3 regions of the Arthrobacter sp. ok909 genome follow, and region 2 is predicted to be linked to each of the others. Evidence: riboswitches for the same ligand, from Rfam matches in the RefSeq annotation. Region 2 holds a riboswitch; each other region holds the start of a gene.

Region 1 (4,926 bases), on a different contig from region 2:
TAACGAGGCCACGCAGGAATTCACGCTTACGGTTGAGGACCTCAAAACCAACCTCACCGAGACGCACGTGTTCGACAAGCTCGTGGTCGCCACCGGCCACTTCTCCGTCCCCGCCGTCCCGGAATTCAAGGGCATCAAAACCTTCCCGGGGGAGGTCCTGCACGCCCACGATTTCCGCGGAGCCGAGCGGTTTTACGGCAAGAAGCTGCTCATGATCGGCAGCAGCTATTCCGCCGAGGACATCGGCATGCAGTCCCACAAGATGGGCGCCGCGTCCATCACCCTGAGCTACCGCACGGCCCCGATGGGCTATCACTGGCCGGAGAACACAGTGGAACGCCCACTCGTCACTCACTTCGAGGGCCGCACCGCGCACTTCAGCGACGGCACCCAGGATGACTTCGACGCCGTCGTGCTTTGCACCGGATACCAGCACAAGTACCCGTTCCTGCCCAGCGGGCTGTCGCTGAAGTCACCGAACGTGCTGTACCCTGGCAACCTTTACAAGGGCGTGGTATGGCAGCAGAACACCAACCTGTTCTATCTGGGTGCCCAGGACCAGTACTACACGTTCAACATGTTCGACGCGCAGGCCTGGTTTGCCCGCGACGTCATGACTGGAGCGATTGACCTGCCGTCCCTTGTTGAGCGCGAGGTGGACATCCAGCTCTGGCTCGAGCGCCACGCCGCGCTGCCGGATCACGATGCAGAAGCCGATTTCCAAACGGACTACCTACGGGAACTCATCGAAGCCACCGACTACCCGCCCTTCGACCTGGACGCTGTCTGCCAGTTGTTCAAGGACTGGATGCACCACAAGCACGACGACATCCTCGGCTACCGCGACATGCTCCACCGCTCCGTGGTCACCGGCACCATGGCGACCAAACATCACACCCGCTGGCTCAACGCCATGGATGACTCCATGGAACGGTACCTGCACGGCCCCACCCAGGATCTGGACAACGTGACACCTGACGATCTCACCGAGACCGTGGCCGCCAGGTAGCCCAGGGCACGTGGCTGTTCGGGCACCCCCAAGACAAGGGGAAAGCAGGTGATTGTGGAGGGCCGCCTCCTGATCCCCGCTCGTAGCACCGCACACCGTAGATCCCGTCCAATAGCGAGGGTGTGGGCCGGCCGCTTCCCTCCGGACCTCCCGCACGCAACAGGGGTCCCGCTCATGACAGGCCGCCGTCCGGGCATACCAGGCGGCGGCCTGCCACGCATACAGAGGTTCAGGTCAGTCGTTCAAGACAGAGGTGGAACATTTCTCTGTCCAAGCAATAGTCTTATGACGTGTCCCAGCCGGGCCGAAATCGGGAGACTGGAGAGTGCGCTATGCGGGTATCCACAAAAGATCGAAAAGAACAGCTGATTTCAGCAACCGTGGAACTAATGAGGCGTAAGGGTGTTCAGTCCGTGACCATGCGGGCTATCGCTAAAGAGGCTAATGCCCCCTTAGCCACCGCCCATTATTGCTTCAGCGATAAAGACGAGCTCATGGAGGCGGCCGCCGAGGCCTGGCTGAAGAACCTAAGCAGTTATTCCGGCGACGTCCCGGTCCACCTGGGTCTTCGTAAGGCGGTGGAACAAGTAGCCGAAGGCTACTGGCGAGCACTAGAAGAAGAGCCGGCCAGCCTCCTTGCTGAGATCGAACTCATTCTGTGGGCAACACGCAATGCCCCCGGCAGCCCGCTGGCCGCGAAGATTTATCCTGCCTACGAAGTGGAGCTGGGAAATATATTCTCCTCCGCGGCCCAAAACAATGGTGACCAGTGCCGTATTGGCGTCCCTGCGCTCGTAAGGTCTTTCCTGATGATCTACGATGGAGCGGCCCTTCAATACATGACCGACCCGAAGGCGACCGACCACCGCGCCTTGTTCTTCATGACGCTTGACGCACTGCTGACTAAAGCCGGCGTCTAAGACTCCCCTGCCGCCAACCGTGGCAACGCGGAGAGGTCAACAACCGAAAGGATCTCCTCCTTGCTCTCCTGCCAGGATGAGGAACCCCTCGTCTTGCGCTGGCTGCGCGAGACGTGCCAGCACCGCTGCTTCCGACAGTGAAGCGGAGTTCATATCCCTAGAGGAACTCGGCCCGGCCCTCCATCGCCGAGGACGCCAGCGCGTGCTCGCGCCGCGGGATCCTGCCTGCCGCTTTCGCCAGCCTCCCGGCGATGACGGCATGCTTAAAGGCCTCCCCCATGAGCGCGGGATTCTGGGCACGGGTCACGGCCGTGGCCAGCAACACGGCGTCGCAGCCAAGTTCCATCGCCAGAGCCGCGTCCGAGGCCGTGCCGATTCCGGCATCGAGCACCACGGGCACGGACGCCCGCGAGACGATCAGCTCGATGTTGTGCGGATTAAGGATGCCCAGGCCGGTGCCGATCGGGGCGCCCAGCGGCATCACCGCCGTCGCCCCGAGGTTTTCGAGCCGCAGGGCCAGCACGGGGTCATCGTTGGTGTAGGCGAAGACCTTGAAGCCGCGGGCCACGAGCTGCTCAGTTGCGTCCACGAGCTCGACCGCGTCCGGCAGCAGGGTGTGCTCGTCGGCAATGACTTCGAGCTTGACCCAGTCCGTCTCCAGCGCCTCGCGGGCCAGTTCGGCCGTGAGTACGGCATCCTTAGCGGTGAAGCAACCGGCAGTGTTCGGCAGTACGCGGATGTTGTGGTCCACGAGCAGCTGGAACAGCGATCCCGTTTCCGCCGGTGAATAGCGGCGCATCGCCACGGTGGTCAGTTCCGTCCCGGAGGCCAAAAGCGCCGAGCCCAGCCCGTCCAGGCTCGGCGCACCGCCGGTGCCCATGATGAGCCGGGATCCGAGCGTCACGCCGTCGATGACCAAGCGGTCGGTACCTGTTCCTAGCCCGGTTGGAAGCGCAGTCGTCTCAGTCATCATCCTCATCCTCCCTGAATTGCCGTAACGAGTTCGATGTCATCGCCCTCGGCAAGCGCCGTGCTGTGCCACTGGCTGCGGGGCACCACCTCGGAGTTGCGCGCTACTGCCACACCCAGCCTTTGGCCGTCCCCGGCCTGCCCGTTGGCGGCAAGTTCCCGCCCTGTGACCTGGCTGACGAGCGTTGCAAGGGAGGCTTTTGCCCCAACGGCGTGGGTTTTGCCGTTCAATGTGATGTTCATGCTGATTCCTTGTTCTGGTCAGATGTGACTGGGTTTGCAGTGGCTGAGCCTGATTCGACACGGACCCGTGCCTGCTGGCCAGGCTCCTAGCAGTGTCCAGAGCGCTTTCGGGCGCATCAACGGCTTCGACTCGCGACCGCCTTGCCTCAGGCCGGCCAGTGCAATGACCCTCCGAAGCGTTGCCGCACACCGCTGTGGGCCGGTGATCCAGCAGCTCGGAGGCCGGCGCCGAACGGACCGGCAAAACGCCTAGAGCCGCCGGGTCAAGAATCCAGGGCGCACTTGATCCGCGGGCTGCTTCGCGCCTGCCGGCCCGCTGGTCTTCGTGCGGGCCGCCGACGTTTACCGGCGCTCCCGACGCCACCCACGCGAACGGCCTCGCCTCGCCAGGAACTTCGGCCATCCCCGGCGCCGCGCCGTCGGAAAGCAGCACATTGGCGGTGAAGTTTTTCAGCACGGTGTTGGTCAGGCACTGGATATGGGGCATGTCTCCCGGGGCCGTTCGGGCATGGCCCAGAACCATGGTCAGGCGAATAGTCATCCGCAACATCTCTTCGCTAGTACGAACTAGATCAGGTGCAACGGGTGTTCTCTCAGCCCCGGCCAGCAGGTCACCCCGTGTCACTAGAACAAACCCTACCCGGACGATTCACACAGGGACCTATCAGAACGGGTAGTCTGAACCATTCCGAATTAGCGTTTCCCCTACCCACAAATGACAGGACGATGGGATGCAAGGCTCACCTCTGAAAGAGGAGACCCTTTTGGAAAGGAAGTCCGATGCTACAAACCTCCAATTCGTGTGTTGATACGTGGATGGGCCGGGAGGCCCTCCATGGTTCCGGTGATCGCCCGGCTGTACCGCGAAACAACGTGGTGACCTGCATCCATGGCCAGGGCCTGATCAAGCAGTCCATCAGGAACATCTTTAACCAGAACACGGCGCCGCCGTCATGGCCCGGATGTTCGACACTAGGTCGGCATGAACGAAATGCTCTTGCGCATGACGTGACCCTCGGCCTGCTAATAGCACGTGTTCGTATTATGAACGCGGCATTCAAATTGAATGATCCGCTCAGCACTAGACACCCAGAGGGAAAGCTTGAGAGAGGAAGCCATCATGTCCGAGGCGAAGGCGAATCTGGAGGACGTCGTCGATGACTGAGCGGTTGATCGACGGATATGATGGCGTGCTCGCGGACCTCGACGGAGTCGTTTACACCGGACCGCGGGCAATCGACGGGGCAACAAAGGCCCTGGAGAGGCTCGCGGGGGAAGGCAAGAGCCTCGCCTACGTGACGAACAACGCGTCCCGCTCGTCCGAGCAGGTGGCGGCCCATCTCCGGGAGCTAGGGGCTCCAGCCAGCGCGGAGCAGGTCTTCGGTTCGGCCTTGGCCGGCGCGGAACTGCTGGCCGGACAGATTGCTGCCGGGTCGGCAGTCCTCGTCATCGGGAGCGAGACCCTCGCGGACGCCGTCAGGGCACAGGGGCTCGTCGTCGTTGGCACGGCCGATGACCGACCGGATGCCGTCATCCAGGGGTTCTCGCCGGGGCTGGGATGGAAGGACCTGGCGGAGGCTGCCTACGCCGTGGCCGCGGGTGCGGTCTGGGTGGCCACGAACACCGATATGTCCCTTCCGCAGGAGCGCGGGATCGCGCCGGGGAACGGTGCCCTCGTGGCGGCGGTTGCCGCTGCTACCGCGAAGTCGCCCTTGGTCGCAGGAAAGCCTGGGGCCGCCCTCTTCGAGACCGCGGCCCGCCACTCCGGCGTCGACCGTGCCATCG
Region 2 (4,926 bases):
GTACGCCGGCCGTGGGGGCGTCCAGTACCGGATGGTCCCGACCTTCACCTTTAGGGACCCGCATGGCCGGCTCCGGGACCTGCCGCTGCCGTTTCTGGCCTACTGGAACAAGGTTGGGGGCGCGGACGCCCCCCTGCCGCCGCGCGCCGCGTACCTCGAGGCGTGGGCTCGCGCGGCCGGCAGCCCGTACTCGAGAACGGTGTTCACAGCCGCCGTGCCGTACACGCTCTCGATGCACCGACAATCCGTGAGGACGGGTCTGCTGCGCCGGGCACGCGTGGCGGCAATCCTCATCCCGATGGTCTCGATTGGGCTCGGCCTGGCCCTCGGCTTCGGGCTCGGACCGGTCGCCAAAGCCTTCGGCGGGCATGACCGCAGTTTCGACGCCCAAACGAACCGCACCGGCATCCGCGATCTCGACGACGCCCTCACGCCCGCCGTCGCCGCCTACCAGTGGCGTTCGGAGCAGTTCAAGCCCGGCACAAGAGACTTCAGCTTCTTCCCGACCCTGCGGTCACTGCCGTCGGCGCCGTACACGGTCCGATACTTCATCCGAGACCCTGCGCAGCGCGGCACAGACCTCAGTCCCCCGGAGCAGAAGTATGGCCGAATCGTCTCGGAAGGGACGATTTCCGCAAAGAACCCCACGATCGAATTCGCGCTCGACCACGACGCAAGCACCTTCACCTTCGAGGTCTACGTCACCGACGACCGCGGCCACACGACGCTCAACTCCGAGCTCTACAGGAACATCGCCGCGAATCCGGCACGGACGCCGACGCCGAATCCGGCACCGACGCCGGCGCCGACGTCCTGAGAGCGACGGCTCGCGCGGTCGGACCGCCCTCCGTCGCCTCCGGTTAATGCCTCATCAGGGGCGTCCCATGGCCGTCCGAGGCGCCCGCCCGGCAGGGCAGGCGCCCCGGACCGTGGACTAGGCCGAGGCCTGTACGCCCACGGTCGGCTCGGGCAGGTAGACCTTGCCGCCCGCTGCCAGGAATTCGTTGCTCTTCTCCCGCATCCCGGCGGCCATCTGCGCCAGTGCCGCCTGCGAGTCGGCGGAACCATATTCGTCCCGGATGTCCTGGCTGATCCGCATGGAGCAGAACTTGGGCCCGCACATCGAGCAGAAGTGCGCCGTCTTGGCCGGTTCCGCGGGGAGCGTCTCATCGTGGAAGGACTCGGCGGTCACCGGATCCAGGGACAGCGCGAACTGGTCCCGCCAGCGGAACTCAAACCGCGCCTTGGACAGGGCGTCGTCGCGTTCGTGCGCTCCGGGGTGGCCCTTGGCGAGGTCGGCCGCGTGGGCCGCGATCTTGTACGTGATCACGCCGGTCTTCACGTCGTCCTTGTTCGGCAGCCCCAAGTGTTCCTTGGGCGTGACGTAGCAGAGCATCGCGGTGCCATAACGGGCAATCTCCGTGGCGCCGATCGCCGAGGTGATGTGGTCATAGCCGGGTGCGATGTCCGTGACCAGCGGCCCCAGCGTGTAGAAGGGGGCGCCCTTGCAGAGCTCCTGCTGGCGCTCCACGTTCTCCCGAACAAGGTGGAACGGCACGTGTCCCGGGCCCTCCACCATGACCTGCACATCGAACTCCCAGGCCCGCTGGGTGAGCTCGGCCAGTGTGTCGAGTTCGGCGAACTGCGCGGCGTCGTTGGCGTCCGCCGTCGCGCCGGGCCGCAGCCCGTCGCCGAGGGAGAACGAGACGTCGTACTTGGCGAAGATTTCGCAGAGCTCGTCGAAGTGGGTATAGAGGAAGTTCTCCTGATGGTGAGCCAGGCACCAGCCGGCCATGATGGAACCGCCGCGGGACACGATCCCGGTGACCCGGTTGGCCGTCAGGGGGACGTAGCGCAGCAGCACCCCGGCATGGATGGTCATGTAGTCCACCCCCTGCTCGCACTGTTCGATCACGGTGTCCCGGAAGATCTCCCAGGTCAGGGCGTTGGCCTCGCCGTTGACCTTCTCCAGCGCCTGGTAGATCGGGACCGTTCCGATCGGGACGGGGGAGTTGCGGATGATCCATTCGCGCGTGGTGTGGATATCGTCCCCGGTGGAGAGGTCCATCACCGTGTCCGCACCCCACTGGGTAGCCCACTGAAGTTTGTCCACTTCCTCGGCGATGGAGCTGGTCACCGCGGAATTGCCGATGTTGGCGTTGATTTTCACCAGGAACGCCTTGCCGATGATCATCGGCTCGGACTCCGGGTGGTTGATGTTGCTGGGAATAATGGCCCGGCCCGCTGCCACCTCGCTGCGGACCAGCTCCACATCGCAGTTCTCGCGCAGCGCAACGAACCGCATCTCCGGTGTCACGATGCCCTGCCGCGCGTAATGCATCTGGGTGACCGTCCGGCCCTCGACGGCGCGGCGGGGCTCTGGCGGGGCGCCCCGCCATTCCGCGGAGGCGGCACCGCGGCGCACCGCGGACCTGCCGTCGTCGAGCAGATTGCGTTCCCGACCGCGGTACGGCTCCGTGTCACCCCGCCCGGCGATCCAGCCGCTGCGGAACGGGGCGAGCCCCACCACCGGATCGCTGCCCGGGCCGGCCGTGCGGTAGACCCGGAATGGAGGGTTCTCGACGCCTCCCGGCGAGGGTTCCAGCGCGATCTCGGTCACCGGGACGCGGATGCCGTGCTCCGGGTCCGTCGTGAAGGCCAGCGAGTGGGACTTCAGTGACTGCGTCGCGGCAGCCTCGGAGTCGGCAGGCAGGTTTTGGCCGGACTGGTTTTGGATAGGGCTGTGCTGTGCAATTTGCGTATTCACGGAAAATACTCACTTCCTTCGCCGGCATTACCCGGACAGGTTCAACGGTCGCAGGCCGCGTCAGCCCGATCTCAGCCCCTGCAGGGGCACCCGTGTGGTCGTAGATGAAGCTACCACGCGCCGCCGGACGGCTGTCCAGTGTGACGCGGCCGGCGCGGCGACATGGGGACTACCCTTGATGCCATGACCGGCATCATCGAATTCAGCGGCCCCATCCTTACCGGGCCGGACACGGTACGCCACGGCCTCTGGTCCGTCGACGGCCGGCTCACGTTCCACCGGCCCGCCGCCGCGCCGGAGCGCGTGCTGGATGGCTGGGTCATTCCCGGGCTGGTGGACGCACACTGCCACATCGGCCTCGGCCCCGGCGGAGACGTTGCCGAGGACACCGCGGAGTCCCAGGCCGTCACGGACCGCGACGCCGGGACGCTCCTGGTCCGCGACGCCGGCGCTGTCCACGACACCCGCTGGCTCCAGCAGCGCCCGGACCTTCCACGGATCATCCGTGCCGGCCGGCACATCGCCCGCACCCGGCGCTACCTGCGCGGCTTCGCCGTCGAGGTGGAACCGGACGGCCTGGTCGAGGCCGTGCGGAAGCAGGCCCGTGCCGGCGACGGCTGGGTCAAGCTCGTGGGGGACTGGATCGACCGCGACGCCGGCGGCGACCTCGCCGCCAGTTTTCCCGCCGGAAGCCTCAAGGATGCCGTCCAGGCCGCGCACGATGAAGGGGCCCGCGTCACCGCCCACTGCTTCGCCGAGGACACCCTGGATGACATGCTCGACGCCGGGATCGACTGCATCGAGCACGGCACCGGGCTGCTGCCGCGGCACCTCCCGCGCTTCGTGGAGCAGGGCGTGCCGATCGTCCCCACCCTGATCAACATCGCCACCTTCCCGGACATCGCCGCCCAGGCGGAAGCCAAGTTCCCCCGCTACGCCGCGCACATGCGCTCGCTGTGGGAGAGGCGGGCGGAGCGGATCCTGGAAGCCCACGAGGCCGGGGTGGCCATCTATGCCGGCACCGATGCCGGCAGCGTGATCAGGCACGGCCGGATCGTGGACGAGATCTGGGCCCTGCACGCCGCCGGGCTGCCTGCCGCGGCTGCCCTCGGCGCTGCCAGCTGGTCCGCGCGGACCTGGCTCGGCGCGGACGGCATCACCGAAGGGGCCAGCGCCGACGTACTGGTGTGCGCTAAGGACCCCCGGCAGGACCTCGGGACCCTTGCCGGGCTGAAGCATATTGTCCTGCGGGGCCTGCCCACCCGTTAGGAATAAATTGAAGCTTCAAGTAATTTAATACTATGCCAAGGTCACCGAAGCGCCGGTGGCCACCGAACCCCCGGAGAGTTTCAATGACCGCAGAAGCCAGCACCCAGGATCTCCTTCCTGCCACACTCACCATGGGCACCGTGATGCTCAAGGTCGGCGACATGAAGCTCATGACCGACTACTACCAGCGCGCCCTCGGCCTGGACATCGTGGCCGAACAGGACGGCGGACTCTACCTTGGCCGCCGGCAGAAGCCCCTGGTCCATCTGGCCCCCGCCCCGGGCTTGAACCTGCCCTCCCGCGGCGAAGCCGGGCTCTTCCACACCGCCCTCCTCTTCGAGGACCAGCAGTCCCTGGCGGCCACCGTTGCCAGCACAGCCCAGTACGACCCCCAGTCCTTCACCGGCAGCGCGGACCACCTCGTCAGCGAGGCCTTCTACTTCAACGACCCCGAAGGCAACGGCATCGAGCTGTACTGGGACCGGCCGCGGCAGGACTGGTCCTGGGAAGGCAAGAACGTCGTCATGGACAGCCTGGCCCTGCCGCCGCAGCGCTACCTGCAACAGCACCTGACCGAAGAGTCCCTGAGCGGCCAGCGCGAGGCGGCCGCCGGCGTCGGACACGTCCATCTGCAGGTGGGCGACGTCCACGCGGCGCATGAGTTCTATGTCGGCACACTGGGCTTCGAAAAGACCGCGGGCTGGCATGGCCAGGCACTGTTCGTCTCGGCCGGCGGCTACCACCACCACATGGCCATGAACGTCTGGAACAGCCGCGGCGCCGGCCCCCGGCGCGACACGCTGGGCCTGGGCGAGGTGCTCATCGAAGTGCCCTCGGGTGACGACGTCGGTTCCCTGGCCGACCGCCTTAAGGTGGCCGGCGTCGACTCG
Region 3 (4,926 bases), on a different contig from region 2:
CAACGGTCGAAGGACTCCGCCTGCGCCTCGAAGAGTCCGAAGCCAAGCTCACCGAGATCAGAAAGCTGCTCGTCGATCCGAGCTAGTGAACGTCATTGAAACGCCCTGGTTAGACGATGTCCTGGGTCTTGGCGAAGCGGGTGATCGCGCGCTGGGTGCCGCGGTTGGCGAGCACCTGGATGACGGCGCTGACCGAGGCAGAGATCAGGGCGAAGGTCAGGGCCGTGCGCAGCGTAGTGGGGACGTCGTCGTCGTGGCCCTTGGGCGGCTTGTTGCCGGTGGCCTTCTCCCAGACGGTGTCAACGACCTTGGTGCCGACATAACCGGCCAGCAGGCTGACGCCGGCGCCGAGCAGTTTGATGACGAGGCTCATTCTTCGTAACTCCTTGGGAGAGGAAACAGGGCTGCCCCTAGCCTAGCGTTCCTTGCCCGGGCATCCAGACAGGGCCAACGCCCCTGTTTGACGGCGCCCGCCGGACGTACTTTCGAGCATGAAACAGCCCCAGACCCAACCGCTCGGCCATGCCCGGGGCGCCGCGGCGGACAGCCAGAGCTGGCGGCAGCTCTACTTTTGGGCCGCGATCTCCGCCGTCGCGTTCGTGGCAGTGGTTCTGGACGCCGTTGCCCCACCACCGATCCACGGGGGCGCCGAAACCCTCGAGTTCATCGCCCGGCACAAGGCCGTCTACGTCGTCGAACAACTCCTGTGGACCGTGCCCCTTCATTCTTCCGGTTCTGGTATTCGGGACCCTCTTCGTGGCACTCTCCCCGCTCAACAAGAGCCTGGCCCTCATGGCCACGGTGATCGGCGCCCTGCCGTGGGCGCTGTTCCTGGCCGTTCCGGTCACGAGCCGCGGATCGATGATCCTGGTCAATCTCAGTGACAGCTACGCGAACGCGATCAGCACCGCCGGGGCCGATGCCCGGCTCCGCTATGCCGCCGCGGCGGAGGCGGTGATCGCCGAGAACAACACGCCCGCCGCCGTCGGCGCCCTGTCCGCGCTCGGCATCCTGCTGATCTCGCTGACCATGCTCAAGGGCGTGCTGCCCCGCGCGGTGGCCTGGCTCGGGGTGGCCGCGGGCGCGGTTGGCGTGGTGGCGGAGGCACTCCGTTTCGCCGTTCCGGAGCTCTACCTGGTGTACGGCATCCTGATGTGGGCCTGGTTCACGGCAGTGGGGATTGCGCTGATCCGGCTGTCCCGGAGGACGCCGCGCGCGGGCGGCGCCGCCGCCTAAGCTCCCGGGGTGAGGACCGTCCGTAAAGCCTCGACCACGAGGTCGTGGTCCGCCTTCTGCGGCAGCCCGGAGACAGTCACGACGGCCACGGCCCCGGTGCCGCGCACGTAGATGGGGAACGCTCCGCCGTGGGCGGCGAACTCCATCTGATCGAACCAGGCGTTCTCCTCGATCCTTCCGCCGGCAGCGCGGGCCCGGAGGCCCACCAGCAGGGACGGGACCTCATAGCGCTGTGCCGTGCGCTTCTTGGCGTTGATCCAGCGTTCGTTGTCCGGGGTGGCGCCGTCCAGCGCCGCGTGGAAGAGCACCTGCTCCCCCTTGGTGATGTCGACGGCGATGGGTAGCGAGCGTTGCCTGCCCAGCTCAACCAGGAGCAGCCCGAGGTCCAGGGCATTGTCCTTGCTGAACGACGAGAACTGGAGCGCATCCATTTCGGCCAGCACACGGCCGATGAGCGCCGCCAGGGAACCGTGCGGTTGCGGCTCGCTCGAGTCCGGGTCGTACTCGGCGGAGGGATCGGGTGTGGCCGGTGTGTGCGTCAAAATGGTCCAGCTTTCCGGTGGGCGACAAGGCCGCCCGCTCGCGGGTCCGGGGGCCGACAGGTCGACTCTACCAAGCGGTTCTTCCCGGCTGCGGGGAGCGCCTGGGCCAGGCCCCGGATTGTGACAGCACACCACTGAAAACCCGGGCCGTTCGGGTGTAAACTGAGCCAGCCCACAAGGGCGAAAAAATTACGACAGGGGAGCGCCGCCGTCGGGTATCGCCGGAATAGTCCGGGGAAACCAGTGGTGGGCGCTGAGAGTGCGGACAGCCGCAGACCCTCGAACCTGATCCGGTTAGTACCGGCGCAAGGGAGTCGAGTTCTCAGGGTGCGCGGAGGGCGGCGGAAGCCGAGGCCGGCCGTAGCACCCTCCCCTCCTGTTCCTCAGGAGGACGACATGACAGATATTTCAGCACAGCATGGTTCCAGCAGCCGTTCATCGGCCCGGCGCACCTACAACTGGCGTGTGGTGGACATCGTGGTGGCCGCCCTGATCGCCGTCGCCGGGGGCGTCATCTTCTGGGCCTGGGATCAGGGCGCGAACCTGATTTCCACCCCCGTCAACGCCATCTACCCGCCGCTCAGCGGACTCTACGCCGGCGGATGGATGATCCCGGCAGTGCTCGGCATGCTCATCATCCGCAAGCCCGGTGCAGCCCTCTTCTGCGAGACGGTGGCGGCCACGGGCGAGCTCATCATGGGCTCGCAGTACGGCACCACGGTCCTGATCTCCGGGGTCCTGCAGGGCCTCGGCGCGGAACTGGTGTTCGCGGCCTTCCTCTACAAGAAGTTCAACCTCCCGGTGTCCCTGCTGGCCGGAGCCGGCGCGGGCCTCTTCTGCGGCCTGAACGACTCCTTCCTGCCGTGGGGCTGGAACATTGCCTACGAAGCCGGCGACAAGCTCGCCTACATCGTCTTCACCACCATCTCCGGCGCCGTGATCGCCGGCGGACTGTCCTGGCTCGCCACCCGCGGACTGGCCAAGACCGGCGTGCTGGGCTCCTTTGCCTCCCGCAAAGCCGCCACGGAGCCTGTCTTCTCCTGAACCACGTTCCTGAACCCCACTCCGGAACGGCCCTCTTGGAATTGCACAGGCGACTCATGACATCTTCACCAGGCGTCCGCCCGGCCGCCGTCACGGCCCGCGGCTGGGGCTGGCGGCACGCCGGAAGGCCCCGGCCCGCGGTCAGCGGACTTGACCTGGACATCCAGCCGGGGGAGCGCGTGCTCCTGCTGGGCCCGTCCGGCGCCGGCAAATCAACTCTGCTACATGCGCTGGCGGGTGTGCTCGGAGACGGCGCGGCGGGAGAGGCCGGCGACGCCGAAGAATCCGACGAGACCGGCAGCCTGCTGATCGACGGCGCTGCGCCCCGGGCGCAGCGCGGCCGCGCCGGGCTCGTGCAGCAGGACCCGGAAACCCAGGTGGTGCTCTCGCGCCTCGGCGACGACGTCGCCTTCGGCGCCGAAAACCTCTCCGTCCCGGCCGGGGAGATCTGGCCGCGGGTGCGCGAGGCGCTCGACGACGTCGGGCTGGGCAGGCTGCCGCTGAACCACCCGACATCGGCGCTGTCCGGCGGCCAAAAGCAGCGCCTGGCGCTCGCCGGGATCCTCGCGATGCGGCCGGGGTTGCTGCTGCTCGACGAGCCAACCGCCAACCTGGATCCCGCCGGCGTTCTGGAAGTCCGCGATGCCGTTGGCCGCTGCCTGGACAAGACCGGCGCCACCCTGGTGGTGGTGGAGCACCGGGTGGCGGTCTGGAAGGACCTCGTGGACCGGATCGTGGTGCTGCAGCCCGGGTCCGCCACGGACTCCGCGGTCCTGATTGACGGGCCGCCGGACCAGGTCCTGGCCGAGGCGCGGGACATGCTCATCGGTGCGGGCGTCTGGGTGCCCGGCTACGTGCCCGCAACACGCACCCGGACCGCCCCGGCCTCCGGGCACCTCCTGCTCTCGTCGAACGCCCTCGCGGTGTCCCGCGAGCGGCCGCGGCGGGCCGGACTGCGCGAGGGTTTCCGCACGATTGCGCCGCGCCCCGTGCAATCCGGGATCACGGCCCGGGTCCGCGCCGGAGAGGCCCTGACCATCACCGGGCAGAACGGTTCGGGGAAGTCGACCCTGGCACTGACGCTCGCCGGCCTCCTGCGCCCCGTGGCGGGAACGGTCTCTGCCACGACGGAACTCAGTGGTTGCGCCAATGGTCGCGTAGGCGATGGCGCCGGGACCGACCCATACCGGTGGAAAGCCCAGCAACTGATCGCCAGGATCGGGACCGTGTTCCAGGAACCCGAGCACCAGTTCGTCACCGGCAGGGTCCACGACGAACTCATGTTCGGGCCCCGCCACCTCGGCTACGGCGAGGACCGTGTGGACGAGCTCCTGGAGCGGCTGCGGCTGACGGAGCTCGTGGACGCCAACCCCTACACGCTCTCGGGCGGCGAGAAACGGCGCCTCTCGGTGGCCACCGTGCTGGCGGCGCACCCGCAGGTACTGGTCCTGGACGAGCCCACGTTCGGCCAGGACGCAAACACATGGGCCGAGCTTGCCTCGTTCCTCTCTGAACTTCTCGACGCCGGCACCGCCGTCGTCTCCGTGACGCACGACGCCGAATTCAGCGCCGTCCTTGGCGGCACCGAACTGCGCCTCCACGGCCGGGACACCGCCGCCGGCCCGGACCGGGAGCTGCCGGAGGCGGCCGCATCATGAGGGATGAACTGAGCGTACGCGGCAACCATGCGCTGCTGACCCGCGCCAACCCCCTCGCGAAGTTCACGGCGGTCACCATGGTCACCCTGGTGCTGGCGCTGTCCATCGACTGGGTCTCGGCGTCGGTGGCGCTGGCCTTCGAACTGATGCTCTTGCCGCTGGCCGGGCTGACCGTTGCCCTGCTGTGGCAGCGCGGCTGGCCGCTGATCCTCGCGGCGGCGCTCGGCGGCTGGAGCACCGCCATCCTGGCGCACGACGCCGGAGCCGTCCTGTTCGACGCCGGGATCTGGTCCATCAGCGCCGGCTCCCTGCAGCTCGGGATCAGCTTCATGCTCCGCGGGCTCGCGATCGCCCTGCCCGCGGTGCTGCTGATGAGCTGCACCGACCCCACGGACCTTGCCGACGCACTGGCCCAGAACGCGAAACTGCCGCACCGGTTCGTCCTG

The links. A riboswitch is a leader RNA that binds a small molecule or an ion and turns the genes downstream of it on or off. The one in region 2 is predicted to bind thiamine pyrophosphate.
Region 1: it holds a riboswitch for thiamine pyrophosphate, as region 2 does, so the genes downstream of both, BLR03_RS25370 (hydroxyethylthiazole kinase) here and thiC (phosphomethylpyrimidine synthase ThiC) in region 2, are expected to answer to the same signal.
Region 3: it holds a riboswitch for thiamine pyrophosphate, as region 2 does, so the genes downstream of both, BLR03_RS15950 (ECF transporter S component) here and thiC (phosphomethylpyrimidine synthase ThiC) in region 2, are expected to answer to the same signal.

Annotation. Positions count from the first base shown of each region.
Region 1 covers NZ_FNJS01000036.1:40,027-44,952, forward strand. Annotated here, with positions in the region: gene BLR03_RS20525 (NAD(P)-binding domain-containing protein) at 1-1,009, shown strand, start outside; gene BLR03_RS20530 (TetR/AcrR family transcriptional regulator) at 1,342-1,929, shown strand; gene BLR03_RS20535 (thiazole synthase) at 2,087-2,899, opposite strand; gene thiS (sulfur carrier protein ThiS) at 2,905-3,141, opposite strand; partial or broken gene BLR03_RS25370 (hydroxyethylthiazole kinase) at 3,212-3,691, opposite strand; TPP riboswitch at 3,674-3,770, opposite strand; gene BLR03_RS20550 (HAD-IIA family hydrolase) at 4,299-4,926, shown strand, end outside.
Region 2 covers NZ_FNJS01000040.1:15,488-20,413, forward strand. Annotated here, with positions in the region: gene BLR03_RS21220 (hypothetical protein) at 1-817, shown strand, start outside; gene thiC (phosphomethylpyrimidine synthase ThiC) at 935-2,767, opposite strand; TPP riboswitch at 2,764-2,871, opposite strand; gene BLR03_RS21230 (amidohydrolase family protein) at 2,951-4,036, shown strand; gene BLR03_RS21235 (VOC family protein) at 4,120-4,926, shown strand, end outside.
Region 3 covers NZ_FNJS01000021.1:20,639-25,564, reverse strand. Annotated here, with positions in the region: gene BLR03_RS15970 (ion transporter) at 1-86, shown strand, start outside; gene BLR03_RS15965 (DUF4235 domain-containing protein) at 110-373, opposite strand; gene BLR03_RS15960 (hypothetical protein) at 757-1,236, shown strand; gene BLR03_RS15955 (heme-degrading domain-containing protein) at 1,233-1,778, opposite strand; TPP riboswitch at 1,965-2,108, shown strand; gene BLR03_RS15950 (ECF transporter S component) at 2,175-2,822, shown strand; gene BLR03_RS15945 (ABC transporter ATP-binding protein) at 2,879-4,480, shown strand; gene BLR03_RS15940 (energy-coupling factor transporter transmembrane component T family protein) at 4,477-4,926, shown strand, end outside.